2 regions of the Kitasatospora sp. NPDC030952 genome follow, and region 1 is predicted to be linked to the other one. Evidence: riboswitches for the same ligand, from Rfam matches in the RefSeq annotation. Region 1 holds a riboswitch; the other holds the start of a gene.

What was found. A riboswitch is a leader RNA that binds a small molecule or an ion and turns the genes downstream of it on or off. The one in region 1 is predicted to bind cyclic di-AMP.
Region 2: it holds a riboswitch for cyclic di-AMP, as region 1 does, so the genes downstream of both, ACZ47G_RS29550 (glycoside hydrolase family 16 protein) here and ACZ47G_RS31015 (M23 family metallopeptidase) in region 1, are expected to answer to the same signal.

What each region holds. Positions count from the first base shown of each region.
Region 1 is NZ_JBVIFM010000022.1:114,035-120,964, forward strand. It holds gene ACZ47G_RS30995 (sugar kinase) at 1-1,013, shown strand, start outside; gene ACZ47G_RS31000 (IclR family transcriptional regulator) at 1,051-1,800, shown strand; gene ACZ47G_RS31005 (RidA family protein) at 1,845-2,255, shown strand; gene ACZ47G_RS31010 (DUF2470 domain-containing protein) at 2,374-3,093, shown strand; gene ACZ47G_RS31015 (M23 family metallopeptidase) at 3,411-4,415, opposite strand; cyclic di-AMP (ydaO/yuaA leader) riboswitch at 4,418-4,603, opposite strand; gene ACZ47G_RS31020 (MFS transporter) at 4,917-6,458, shown strand; gene purB (adenylosuccinate lyase) at 6,466-6,930, opposite strand, start outside.
Region 2 is NZ_JBVIFM010000020.1:133,332-140,261, forward strand. It holds gene ACZ47G_RS29545 (IclR family transcriptional regulator) at 1-577, shown strand, start outside; gene ACZ47G_RS29550 (glycoside hydrolase family 16 protein) at 762-2,072, opposite strand; cyclic di-AMP (ydaO/yuaA leader) riboswitch at 2,094-2,212, opposite strand; gene ACZ47G_RS29555 (phenolic acid decarboxylase) at 2,774-3,103, shown strand; gene ACZ47G_RS29560 (alpha/beta hydrolase) at 3,227-4,432, opposite strand; gene ACZ47G_RS29565 (TetR family transcriptional regulator) at 4,531-5,211, opposite strand; gene ACZ47G_RS29570 (SDR family NAD(P)-dependent oxidoreductase) at 5,350-6,114, shown strand; gene ACZ47G_RS29575 (GNAT family N-acetyltransferase) at 6,188-6,607, opposite strand; gene ACZ47G_RS29580 (Pr6Pr family membrane protein) at 6,586-6,930, opposite strand, start outside.

The DNA.
Region 1 (6,930 bases):
AGGCCGTGGACACCTTCCGACTGTCCGTCGGCGGTGCGGAGTCCAATGTGGCCGGGGCGTTGGCCGGTCTCGGCGTGCCGACCGCCTGGGTCAGCCGGGTCGGCGACGACGGCTTCGGCCGCCGCCTGCTCGCCGAGGTCGCCGCCCGCGGGGTGGACGTCTCCGGGGTCACCGTCGACCCGCACCGCCCGACCGGCCTGTATCTGAAGGAGGTCGGCGGCGCCACCGGACACCGGCACGACCTCGGCCCCGGCCGCAGCCGCCTGCACTACCACCGGCGCGGCTCCGCGGCGGCCGCGCTCTCCCCCGCCCTGCTCACCGACCCGGCCGCCGCCCGGCTGCTGGCGGGCGCCCGGCTGCTCCACCTGTCCGGCATCACCGCCGCGCTCTCCGACGACTGCCTGGCCCTGCTGCGCGCCCTGCTCGCCGACCGCCGCCCCGGACGGCTGGTCAGCTTCGATCTCAACTGGCGCCCCTCGCTCTGGCGGGACCGCGACCCGGCGGTGCTGCCGCCGCTGCTGGACGCCGCCGACCTGCTGCTGCTCGGCGCCGACGAGGCCCAGGCCGCCTTCGGCACCGACGAGCCGGCCGCGCTGCGCCGCCGCTTCCCGTCCCCCGCCACCGTGGTGGTCAAGGACGCCGCCCGGCTGGTCACCGCGCTGGAGCGGGACGGTACGGCGGTCGCCGAACCGGCCCTGGCCGTCGAGGTGGTGGAGGCCACCGGCGCGGGCGACGCCTTCGCGGCCGGCTACCTGGCCGGCACCCTGCACGGCCTGGACCAGCGCCGCCGGCTCAGACTCGGCCACCTGGCCGCGGCCTGCGCCCTGACCGCCCACGGCGACCAGGCCGAACTGCCGCCCACCCCGGTGGTGACCGCCCTGCTCGACGCCTCCCCCGCCGACTGGGCCGCCACCCGGGTCACCGCCGACGACATCGCCTCCCCGGCCCTGCCCGCCTCCCCGGCGCCGCCCGCTTCCCGCGTCCGGCCCGCCGCCCCGGCCCGGGCAGAATGAGCAGCGACCCCAGCCCCCCGACCGGAGCCCGAGCCCGATGAGCCAGACCGTCACCCGCGCCCTGCGCATCCTCGCCCAGCTCGGCGAGGGCGAGCGCTCCCTCGACCAGCTGGCCGAGGTCCTCGGCGTGCACAAGACCACCGTGCTGCGACTGCTCCAGAGCCTGGAGGAGGAGCGGTTCGTCTACCGTGACGCGGCCTACCGCTACCACCTCGGCGCGGGCCTGTTCGCCCTCTCCGGGCTCGCCCTGGAGCAGCGCGGCCTCCGCCGGATCGCCGCCCCGCACCTCGCCGAGCTGAACTCCGCCACCGGCCAGACCGTGCACCTGGCGGCGTACGAGGGCGGCGAGGTGGTCTACATCGACAAGTACGACTCCCGCCACCCGGTCAGGATGTACTCCCGGATCGGCCTGCGCGCGGCCCTGCACAGCGCCGCCGTCTCCAAGGTGCTGCTGGCCGACCTCCCGCTGCCCGAGCGCCGCCGGGTGGTGGCCGGGGTCGACTTCACCCCGCACACCGAACGCACCCTCACCACGCCCGAGGCGCTGCTCGCCGAGCTGGAGAAGGTCGCCGCCCTGGGCTGGGCGCAGGACCACGCCGAGCACGAGGCCTTCATCAACTGCGTGGCCGCCCCGATCCGGGACGCCAGCGGTCGGGTCGTCGCCGCCGCGTCGATCTCCGTCCCGGACGTCGTCCTCCCGTACGAGCAGGTGCTGGACCTTCTCCCGCAGCTGCTCGCCACCGCCCGCGCCATTTCGGCCGACTGCGGTCGCCCCGAGCACAACTGACGACCCGTCACCCACTGCCGCACCCACCGCACACAAGGAACCCCATGGACTCCGACAAGCTCGAGATCCGCACCGACGGCGCCCCGGCCCCCGCCTGGATGTTCTCCCAGGGCGTCCGCAAGGGCCCGATCCTCCAGGTCTCCGGCCAGGGCCCGCAGGACCCGGCCACCGGCGAGTACCTCCACCACGGCGATGTGAAGGCCCAGACCCGCCGCACATTGGAGAACGTCAAGGCCATCGTCGAGGCCGGCGGCGCCACCATCGAGGACGTGGTGATGTTCCGCGTCTACCTCACCAAGCGGGCCGACTTCCCGCTGATGAACGAGGTCTACGCCGAGTTCATCGACGAGAACATCGAGCCGGGCGGGGTGAAGCCCTGCCGCACCACCGTCTTCGTCGAACTGCCGCAGGAGCCGATGCTGGTGGAGATCGACGCCCAGGCCGTCGTCGGCTGACCCGCCGCCACCGCCACCCCGGGGCCCGGACGCCGTCACGCGTCCGGGCCCTCGCCGTACTTGCCACCACCCCCCACGGAGATTAGGTTAGGCTCACCTAACTAACAGGAGGTCCGTCATGAGCCTGCCCACCGGCGACGCCCAGGTGCCCGAGCCCACCACCGCCGACCGGGTCCACAGCCTGCTCAGCGCGACCTCCTCGCTCACCGTCCGCGCCCTCGGCGAGCACCACGACCTGGACACCCCGGTCTCCGTCCACGGCTCCCGGCTTCGCCTGCGCGTCCCGCTGGACGCCCCGCTCACCGCGGCCGCCGCCGGCGCCACCAACGGCCTGGCCGTCGTGCTCGACGTCACCGACGTCTCCCCCGTCGCCGTCCGCGACCGGATCCGCGCCCGGCTCACCCTGGCCGGCCGACTGCACCTGGCCCACCTCGCCGACGACGGCCTCAGCGTCCACCTGCGCGTCGACGTCGCCCACGCCGTCCTCGCCACCCCGTACGGCACCAGCGCGCTCACCGCCGCCGACCTCACCCTCGCCGCCCCCGACCCGCTGGCCCGGCACGAGGCCGCCCTGCTCACCCACCTGGCCGACGACCACGCCGACGCCCTCGACCTGCTCACCCGCCTGCTCGACCCAGTCCTGCTCACCCACCGGCCGGACGTCCGCCCGCTCGCCCTGGACCGCCACGGCCTGGTGCTGCGCCTGGACCACTCGCACGGCCACCGCGACGTCCGTCTGGTCTTCCCCGAACCCGCCGACGACACCGAGGACTTCGGCCACCGGATGCACCAGCTGCTCGGCGCCGCCGAGCACGGCCTGCCCGTCCACCGGAACTGACCCGCCGAAGCCGAACGGGCCGCGGAACCGGAGATCCTCCCGGGAATCACGGGAGTTGACGCGGTGTTCGGCCCGCGCGCACCGCGAAGCCCCGCGAAGCCCCGCGAGGCCCCGCGAGGCCCCGGGAAACGGCGGTGGCCGGCCCGGCCGCACGAGAGCTGTCTCGTACGGCCGGACCGGCCGTGGGCGTGTCCCGCGCCCAGGTCCACTGGTGCGGCGATCACCCGGTCGAGCGGTCACCCGACATGACCATCCCGGGCGGTCGATTCGCCCCGCATCAGCGGTGGTTCACAGTCCTGCGGAAGGGAGCAGGCGGGTCAGAGCGCGACGCCGTGCGCCCGCAGGTAGGCGACCGGGTCGATGTCCGAGCCGTACTCCGGACCGGTGCGGATCTCGAAGTGCAGGTGCGGGCCGGTCACATTGCCGGTCGCGCCGGAGAGGCCGAGCTGCTGGCCGGTGGTGACGGTCTGACCGATCGACACGCCGATCGAGGACAGGTGCGCGTACTGGGCGTACTTGCCGTCGGCGAGCTTGATCTCGACCTCGTTGCCGTAGGCGCCGCCGTTGCCGGCCTTCACCACGACACCGTTGGCGACGGCGCGCAGCGGGGTGCCGGTGGAGGCGATGAAGTCCTGGCCGGTGTGGTGGCCGGAGGCCCACATCGAGCCGGCCACGCCGTAGGCCTCGCCCAGCACCGGGTTGGCCAGCGGGGCCACATAGCCGGAGGTGGCGGCGACCGGGGCGGCGGTGACGGCCTGGGCCGGGGCGGCGGTCTGCACCTGGGTCTGCAGCTGGGCACCCGGCTTGGCGGCCTCGGTCTGGACCTGCGGCTGGGTGTCCGCGGCGGCGGAGGCGTCCTGGGTGGCCGGAGCGGCCGGCTTGGCGGGCTTCGCCGGAGCGGCGGGCTTCGCAGCGTCAGCGGCCTGACCGGCGTGGCCGGCCTGACCGGCCAGGGCGAGCTGCTGGCCCGGGAAGATCAGGTTCGGGTTGGCACCGACGACCGAGCGGTTCTGCTCGTACAGCGCGTGCCAGCCGCCGTCGACGTGCTTGGCGTCGGCGATCTTCGAGAGGGTGTCGCCGCTGACGACGCGGTAGCTCTCCTGACCGGCGGCCGAAGCGCCGGCAACCGAAGCGCCGGTGGCCGAGGCGGCCGGAGCGGCCTCGTGCGAGGCGGCCGAAGCGGTGGCGGCGGCCGGGACGGTGTGCGCCTGGGCGCTCATCGCGGTCACGAGCGGCAGGACGAACGAGGCGCCGGTGACGGCGGTGGCGATGCCGATGCGGGCGGCACGGGGCAGGGCGATACGACGAGCCTGTGCAGGCATGGAATTTTCCTCTCCGACGCCTGCGAGGTGAGCTGTCGGGTTCGGGCTGGAGTTGCCCGGCCGCGCATGCGCGGCTTCACCCCAAGCCGGTCCTGGTCGTCCGCGCCCTGAAAAGGCGCGAACTCCGGTCCGGCGACTTACCTGTGGGTCCCCCGCTCCTGCCGTACAGAGTTCGGTTCGAGCCACCGGGCAGCGGCAGGACTCGGCGTTCCACCCGGTGGATCCGTCCGGGCTGGCCGGGCGGTCGCTGAACTAAAACTCATCCGTTCAGGTGAAGCAATGTCGATCTCTTGAATCCGCAACCACCCCCACCGCCACGGTCACCCTCCGAATGATCCAGCGCACCGTGCGTGCACAATCCATTCACCCGGTGCCACTGATCCACCACCCTGCGCCGACCACCCCACCGCCACGCGACCATTCGCTCACGCACCGCCACCGGCCGACACACCGCCCAGTGACCCTTGTCACGTACACCCCCGTCGGACCAGGATCTGCCCCGTGACCACCTCTCAAGCAGGCACTCTGCGCCTGGGCACCGCGCAGGGTCGCTGGGTTCTCCTGGCAACGGTGCTCGGCTCCAGCATGGCGATGCTCGACGGCACCGTGGTGAACGTCGCCCTGCCCCGGATCGGCGCCGACCTCGGCGCCTCCCTCGCCTCGCTGCAATGGACCCTGAACGCCTATCTGCTCACCCTGGCGGGCCTGATCCTGCTCGGCGGCGCCCTCGGCGACCGCTACGGGCGGCGCCGGGTCTTCCTGATCGGCGTGGTCTGGTTCGCCGCCGCGTCCGCGGCCTGCGCCGCCGCCCCGACCATCCACGTGCTGATCGCCGGCCGCGCCGTCCAGGGCATCGGCGGGGCACTGCTCACCCCGGGCTCGCTCGCCATGCTCCAGGCCGTCTTCCACCCGGACGACCGCTCGGCGGCGGTGGGCCTCTGGTCCGGCCTGGGCGGGGTGTCGGCCGCCGTCGGCCCCTTCCTCGGCGGCTGGCTGGTGGACGGCCCCGGCTGGCGCTGGATCTTCCTGCTGAACCTGCCGCTGGCCGCCGCCGTCATCGCGGTGACCTCCCGTTACGTCCCGGAGAGCCGGGACGAGTCGGCGGCCGGCCGCTTCGACGTGCCCGGCGCGCTGCTCGCCGCGCTCGCCCTCGGCGCGATCACCTACGCGCTCACCGCCGCCGGGGAGGGCCTGTCCCCCGCCGTCTGGGTCACCGGGGCGATCGGCCTGCTGCTGGGCGCCGCCTTCGTGGCCGTCGAGCGGCGCACGCCCGATCCGATGCTGCCGCTCGGGCTGTTCTCCTCCCGGCTGTTCACCGCCGTGAACCTGGTCACCCTCTGCGTCTACGCGGCCTTCAGCGGGGTGTTCTTCCTGCTGGTGGTGCAACTGCAGATCGTCTCGGGCTTCTCCCCCCTGGTCTCCGGCTTCGCGCTGGTGCCGATCACCGTGCTGATGCTGACCCTGTCCGCGCGGGCCGGCCGCCTCGGCAAGCGGATCGGCCCGCGCATCCCGCTCACCGTCGGCCCGCTGCTGTGCGCGGCCGGGGTGCTGCTGATGCTGCGCACCGGCCCGGACTCCTCCTACTGGGCGGACGTGCTGCCCGCGGTGGCGGTGATGGGCTCCGGGATGACCCTGCTGGTCGCGCCGCTGACCGCGACCGTGCTGGCCGCCGTCGAGGTGCGGCACGCCGGCATCGCCAGCGGCGTCAACAACGCCGCCGCCCGCGCGGCGGGCCTGCTCGCGGTGGCCGCGCTGCCCGCGCTGGCCGGGCTGAGCGGCGACGCCTACCGGGTGCCGTCCTCGGTGGACTCCGCCTTCCACACCGCGATGCTGATCTGCGCGGGCCTGCTGGCCGCCGGCGGGCTGATCGCCTTCACCACCATCCGGGGCAATGTGCTCACGCCGGAGGAGGCGCACCCGATGGCCGAGCCGAACTGCGACTGGCCGTGCGCCACCACCACCCCGCCGCTCGACCCGGGCCGCCCCCGGACGCCCGAGGGCCCCGCCACCGGTACGGCGGCGGGGCCCTCGACAGAGAGCTGACGCTACGTCAGAGGATGTCGCCCGGCGCGTACTTGGCCGCCGCCGGGTAGGCCGCCGCGACGGCCTCCACCTGGCGGACGACCTCGGCGACCTGCGCCGCGGCCGCACCGGTGAAGGACAGCCGGTCGGCCAGCAGCGCGTCCAGCGCGGCCCGGTCCAGCGGGATCCGCTCATCGGCGGCGAGGCGGTCCAGCAGCTCGTTCTCCCGGGCGCCCGCGCGCATCGCCAGCGCGGAGGCCACGGCGTGCTCCTTGATGACCTCGTGGCCGGTCTCCCGGCCGACGCCCGCGCGCACCGCGCCCATCAGCACCTTGGTGGTGGCCAGGAACGGCAGGTAGCGGTCCAGCTCGGCCTCGACCACGGCGGGGAAGGCGCCGAACTCGTCCAGGACGGTGAGGAAGGTCTCCAGCAGGCCGTCGAAGGCGAAGAACGCGTCCGGCAGCGCGACCCGGCGCACCACCGAGCAGGAGAC
Region 2 (6,930 bases), on a different contig from region 1:
GCGCCGCTACACCCTCGGCCCCCGACTGATCCGGCTCGGCGAGACGGCCGGCCGACTGCTCGGCAGCTGGGCCCGCCCGTACCTGGCCGAGCTGATGGAGGCCACCGGCGAGACCGCCAACCTGGCGGTACTGGAGGGCGGCGAGGTGGTGTACGTCGGACAGGTGCAGTCGCGGCGCTCGATGCGGATGTTCACCGAGGTCGGACGGCGGGTGCAGCCGCACTGCACCGGCGTCGGCAAGGCCCTGCTCGCCCAGCTCCCGGAGGACGAGGCGCGCGCGGTCCTGGGCCCCAACCCGCTGCCCGCGCACACCGAGTACACCCTCACCGACCCGCAGGAGCTGATGGACCAGCTCGCCGAGGCGCGCGAGCGCGGGTACGTCGTCGACGACCAGGAGCAGGAGATCGGCGTCCGCTGCATCGCCCTCGCGGTGCCGGGCGCGCCGACGCCCACCGCGCTATCGGTGTCCGGCCCGGAGGCCCGGATCCGGGCACTGGAGGAGCAGACGGGGGCGTCCTCGCTGGTGCCGGTGATGCAGCAGATCGCGACCCGGCTCGGACAGGTCCTGGCACCCTGACGTGTCGTCAACTCACTTGCCACGCATGGGCTTGAACACAGGGACCTGAACGCAAGAACCGGCAGCCGTTTCGACCACACGGTGGTCGAAACGGCTGCCGGTCCATGAGAGCGGCTGGTCCTGGGGGCTACGCGGACCCGGCGGCTACCCGGGCCCGGTGGCTACGCGGGCCCGGCGGCTACCGTCAGCGGTAGACGCGGACGTAGTCGGCGGCCATGGTGATCGGGGCGGTCCCCTGCGGCGCGGGGTGGTACTTCCCGGCACACACCGAGAGGTTGAGGATCAGGTACGCCGAGAAGTTGGTGCCCACGCCCTTGTTGTCCGAATACACCTTGACGCCGTTGACGTACCAGTCCACCGAGTTGGCGCCGTAGTAGGTGCCGATGGTGACCCACTGGTCCTTGGCGACGGCCTTGGCATCGGTGTAGTACTCGGGGTTGCTCGGGTTGATGTGGTTGGTCAACTCCAGCAGGTTCGGGTTGTCCGGGTGGTACTCGAAGGAGTCGATCTCCCCGTTGCCGTTCTTCCAGGTCCACAGGGCAGGCCAGGCGCCGGCGCCCGAGGGCATCTTGACCCGGGCCTCGGCGTAGTCGCCGGTCTTGACCTGGAAGCCCTCGGTGGAGCCCTCGGTGGTCAGGAAGCCGGTGTTCCAGGACTGCTGGCCGTTCTCCAGGGTGGGCCCGCCCGGGGTGGCGGTGAAGGTGGCGACGCCGTTCGCGACGGTGACGTTGTTCTTGTTCAGCCAGTCGAGCTTGTTGTCGTCCGGGTTGTGGTTCCCGTACTTGTACGCGGTGCTCTTGTCGCCGACCCAGCGCTGCCCCCAGTCGATCGGGCTGTTGAACTCGTCGGACCAGGTCAGCGACTTGCCGGCGATCGGGGAGGACGGCGCGGGCGTCGTCGGGGTGGCCGTGGCGGTCGGCGTCGTGGTGGGCGTCGCCGTCGGTGCCGTGGTGGGCGTCGTGGTGGGCGTCGCCGTCGGTGCCGTGGTGGGCGCCGTCGTCGGGGACGGGGTCGGCGTGGACGTACCGGTGGCCGCGACCACCAGCTGCTGCGAGGGCAGGTTGTGCCAGCTGCCGCCGAAGTCCTGCCAGAAGCCGAACTGGGTGTACGTTCCGGCCGGCAGGGTGCGCGCACCGCTGGTGAAGTTGAGCCCGGTCGGGCATATCTGCACGTTGGTCGCGTTCCCCGGGAAGTCCAGGTTGGTGCCGCGCGCGTCGCGGACGCCGACGCCGACCGTCTTGGCGGTGAAGCAGGACGAGGAGTGCAGGGCCAGCGAGGCGGTGGCGGCCCGGCCGGCGACCATGGCGGCCGGAGCGAGCCGGTCCTGGGTCACGGTCGGGGCGGTGGCGGCCTGGGCGCCGGCGACGGACGGCAGCCCGAGCAGGCCGGCGCCGCTGATCGCGAGCGCCCCGGTGGCGGCGAGGGCGGCGTTGCGGCCGCGGCGGGTCGGACGGGCGTGGCGAGGGGCGCGACGGCGCCCGGCAGGCTGGTGCATGGGGGGTCCTCTGCGACGCCTGCGAGGTGAGCTGTCGGATTCGGGCTGCAGTTGCCCGGCCGCCTGTGGAGCGGCTTCACCCCTAGCCACGGTCCGCACGCTGATGCGTACGGACCGGGCGCTGACCTTGGTTCCCCCGCTCCCGTCCGCTGTGGTGCTCGAGTGCCGGCCGGCGGGTGGACAGGACTCGGCGTCCCGGCGGCGGGGTCCGCGACAGCGGACGACGGATGCAGGCTAGGCAGGCCGTCCGTGAACGGACAACCTGATCCGGCCGGTTGTCGCACAGCTCACAGTGGTGTCGATCAACGACGCTCCGTGGTGGCCGAGTTGATCAACCTCGCGACCGTGGCCGGGCGATCAGCCGAGCCAGTCGGCCACCTGGCTCTCGGCCACCTGGCCCTCGGTCTCCGGCGACCCAGGCCGGCTCCAGGTGGTCGCGGCGGGGGCGCGCCTGGTGCGAGGTCTCGTGGGGGTGGTGCGTCTCGTGGGCGTGGACGGTAGGACCGCCGTACGGGCGGCGCCCCATGCGCCGGGAGCACACGGTGGACGGCGTGACGGTGGCGGACCGTACCGTGGCGTGGGGCCGCCCGAGTCCGACCGATCGGATAAATTGGAACCCTGGCGTTTTCCGCGGTGCACAAGTGCACCGAGCCCGACCGCACGGTCCGTCCCGCACTCCCGAGAAGAGGTCCCGCCCCACCATGACCGCGTCCCTGCCCGCCTTCGCCGGCCGTACCTACGTCTTCCGGGCCGACAACGGCGCGGCCTTCCGCAACAGCTACTCGGCCGACGGCACTCGGCTGCGCTGGGAGGGCCTCGGCGAGTCGGCCGGCCAGTGGGAAGACGTGCGGCTGCACGTCGCCGAGGTCGCACCGGAGATCTACTTCGTCAGCTGGACGGAGCAGAGCGGGATCACCGTCAGCCATGTGATGGACCTCAACGCGCTGACCGTACGGGCCTTCTGGACCTTCGAGGGCGAGGGCGGCCGGGTCGGCCAGCTGCACACCGGGACGCTGGAGCGGGTGGCCTGACCGGCGCCGCCCCGTAGCACGCACGAACCCCCGGGGGCCTCGGCTCCGGGGGTTCGGCGTGTTCTCTCCGGACGGCGTCGGACGGCTTCAGATGACGTCGGACGGCGTCGGACGGCGGTGACGTCAGGCGGTCTGGCTCGCCTGGCCCGGCTGGTTCGGCTGGCCCGAGGCGTTCGGCTCGCCCGGCTGGTTCGGCTGGTTCGGCACCCTGAGGTGCTGGGACAGCCACTCCAGCGAGGACGGCAGCAGGGCGCTCCAGGTCTCGAAGTTGTGGCCGCCGTTCTCGAGCATGCTGTACGAGACCTTCATCGGGCTGTGCACCGCGTCGATGAACGCCTCGGTGTCCGGCTTGTAGTTGCCGTCGCCCTTCTTGGTGCCGGCCAGCAGCACCGAGATGTCGGGCTGCGGCAGGTTCTTCAGCCGCCACATCAGGTTGGCCTCGTCGCGGCGCTGCTTGCTGCCGCCGAAGAGGTCGCCGGTGGTCGGGTCGTCGGCGGCGTCGTAGTAGCCGGAGAGGGCGACGGCGGTCGGGAAGACGTCCGGGTGGCGCATGGCCATCTTGACGGCGCAGTAGCCGCCGGTCGAGTTGCCCATGAAGGCCCAGGCGTGCGGGTCGGACGAGACCCGGTAGCTGGCCTGGATCGCCGAGGTGACGTCCTTGGTGAAGTAGGTGTCCGACTGGGCGCCGCCGGGGATGTCCTCGCACTCGGTGTCCTGCGGCAGGGCGGGCGAGGGCTGCAGCATCACCATGACGGTCGGCTGCATCCGGCCCTCCTGCAGCAGCTTGAGCGCGGCACCCGGGTAGTTGAAGCGGGTGATCAGGTTCTCGGCGATTCCTGGGAATCCGGTGCTGACGATCACGGCCGGGAACTGCCTCTGCGCGTACTCGGGCTGGAAGTACTGCGGCGGCAGGTAGACGTACCCCTCGGTCGACAGCCGGCTCACCTTGCCGTCGATCCGGACCTTGCGGATCTCGCCGGAGTGGCCCGGCTCACGGCCCATCGCGCCGCCGCCCTTGACCGAGGCCTGGCCTATGGTCTCCACCAGCAGGCGGCCGGAGGCGTCCGCCTTGTTGTGTATCACCACCGGGCCGGTGCTGCCGGTGCCCAGCAGATCGTCCCAACTGCTGTAGAACGCGAAGTAGTTGTTCGCCACCAGGCCGAGCGCGGCAAGCACCGTGAGCTGGGTGGCGAGCAGCGCGCCGATCCGGCCGAGCACTGCCTGCCAGCTCTTCCTGGCGAGTCTGGGCCAGAGCCAGACCGTGCCGACCATCATCACGACCGCGACCAGCACGGTCAGCGCCAGCACCTTGTGGCTCGTCAGACCCATGTTCCAGTTGCTCCCACGCCTCGAACTCCACGCCCCCTCCGCTCAGGGACATCCGAGGAGTTCACCCCGGTTCCCCCACCGGGGCGCGACGTCCAACCCTAGCGGGAGCTGGGAGGAAGCTGATCGGCGGCTGTACGGCTGCGAGCGTGGGGCCACGCCCCGGCCGGTCGCGCCCAGAGCCCCAGCCCCGCCGTGAGCTCGCGCATGCAGCGGGCGCCGAGGTCCTGCGGGGAGCCCGGGCCGGTCACCGCCGCGTCGGAGGCGGCCCACTGCTCCAGGGCCACCCGGATCGCCGCCGTGGCCGCGGCGGCGGCCAGTCGGATCTCCAGCGGGTCGGCGCCGGCCGGGCTGCGCTCGGCCAGCACGGACCGCAGTCGCTCCTCCGAGCCCGCGTGGACTCGTTGCCAGGTGCCGTCCAGCCGGGGGTCGCGCAGCAGGCTGCGGGTCCAGTGCATCGCCTCGACGGCCGCGTCGTCGGCCGGGGTCAGCGACTCCACCGCCGAGCGCTCCAGCGCCTCGCGCAGCGGGAGGTCCGCCGGGCTCTCGGCCAGCAGGTCGACCCAGCGCCGCCCACCGGCCGCCAGCAGCGGGGCGACGGCGTCCTCCTTGACGGAGAAGTAGCGGTAGAAGGTGCGCAGCGAGATGCCCGCGGCGTCGGCGACCTCCTCGGCGGTGGTCGCCTCCGCGCCCTGCTCGGCGAAGAGCGCGGCGGCGGTGCGGGCGATCTCCAGCCGGGTGGCGTCACGGCGGCGCTGGGTCAGGGTCGGGCGTCCGGTCACAAGGGTCAGCGTACGCATCCGGGCACTGCCATGACGCATCGCGCCGACATGGCACATCGAGACTTATTGGCACGACGTGCCAGACCGGCGTACCGTGCCCCTTGAGGTCGAGAGACCGCGAACGAACGGAGTACCACCATGGAGCGCTTCAGCGGACGGAACGTCCTGATCACCGGCGGCGGCTCTGGCATCGGCCAGGCGACCGTGCACCGGCTCCTCGCCGAGGGCGGGAAGGTCGTCGCCGTCGACGTCAACGAGGACGGCCTGAAGAAGACCCTGGACCGCGCGACCGCGGACGGCACCGCCGACCGCCTGACGATCCAGGTCCTGGACATCTCGGACGAATCCGCCGTGGTCGCGGGCGTGGCCGAGGCGATCGCGGGCCTGGGCGGCCTGGACGTCCTGGTCAACGCGGCCGGCATCCTCCGCTCCTCGCACACCCACGAGACCACCCTGGAGTTCTGGAACAAGCTCCTGGCGGTGAACCTCACCGGCACCTTCCTGATGACCCGCGAGGCGCTCCCCGTCCTGCTCGCGACCGGCCGGGGCGTGGTGATCAACTTCAGCTCCACCTCCGCGAGCTTCGCCCACCCCTACATGGCCGCGTACGCCGCGACCAAGGGCGGCATCCAGTCCTTCACCCACGCCATCGCCTCCGAGTACTCGAAGCAGGGCCTGCGCGCGGTCTGCGTCGCGCCGGGCAGCATCGACAGCGGCATGACCAACAACCCCGGCCTGCCCGCCGACGCCGACTTCAGCCTGCTCGCCAAGCTCTCCCCCGCCCTCGGCCAGGGCTTCGCGGGCCCGGACACGGTGGCCGGCGTGATCGCCATGCTGGCCTCCGACGACGGCGCCTTCGTCACCGGCACCGAGCTGCGCATCGACGGCGGCACCCACATGTGAGCCGTCCGGCCGATCGGCGGCGGGGCCTGTGCCGCCCCCCATCCGGCACAGGCCCCGCTCGCGGGCACACCGGTCAGTCCAGCGGCTTCGCCAGCAGCAGTTCACGGGTGGTTCCGTCGGCGAGGGCCGCACCGGGGTCGGCGAGCGGGTCGCCGGGGTCGGCAAGGCGCGCACCGGGGTCTGCGGGCGGGACGGCGGGGCCGGAGGGGTCGACGGAGCCGGTGGTCGGGTCGTCGGGTTCGGCGGGCGGGACGAAGCCGTGGCGGCGGTAGAGGGCGAGCGCGGCCTCGTTCCCGGGGAGCACCGCCAACCGCAGCGTGCTGCCGCCGTCCGCGCGGGCCCAGCGCTCGACCTCCTCGATCAGCCGGTCAGGGCGGACAGGCGGAGGTCGCGCCAGAGCGGCCGGTCGTCGGCGGTCAGCGTCCGCAGGGTCAGCACGGAGTCCACCGTACGAGCGTGCGGCGACGGCCGTCAGCCGGTCGTCCGGGCCCAGGCGTGACGGCCGCGCGGAACCAGACCCTGCCGGGCGTCACGGTGGGCGCCGAGCGCGTTGCCCAGGGCGGCGACGGCGGCGCCGAGGAGCAGCAGGGCCGCCGCCATCAGGAAGGACGCCCCCGCGATCCGGCGGTAGCCGACGTGGCGGGCGGGTTCGAGGAACGGGTACGGGTACCAGTCGACGGCGTGGCCGCGGAGCAGCACGTAGGCCAGGTAGAGCAGCGGGAAGGCCAGCCAGCCGAGCACCATCGTGGGGCGGATCGGCCGGACGGGCGGGTCGATCAGCCAGTCGGCGAGCACGACGAGGGGCATGGCGCGGAG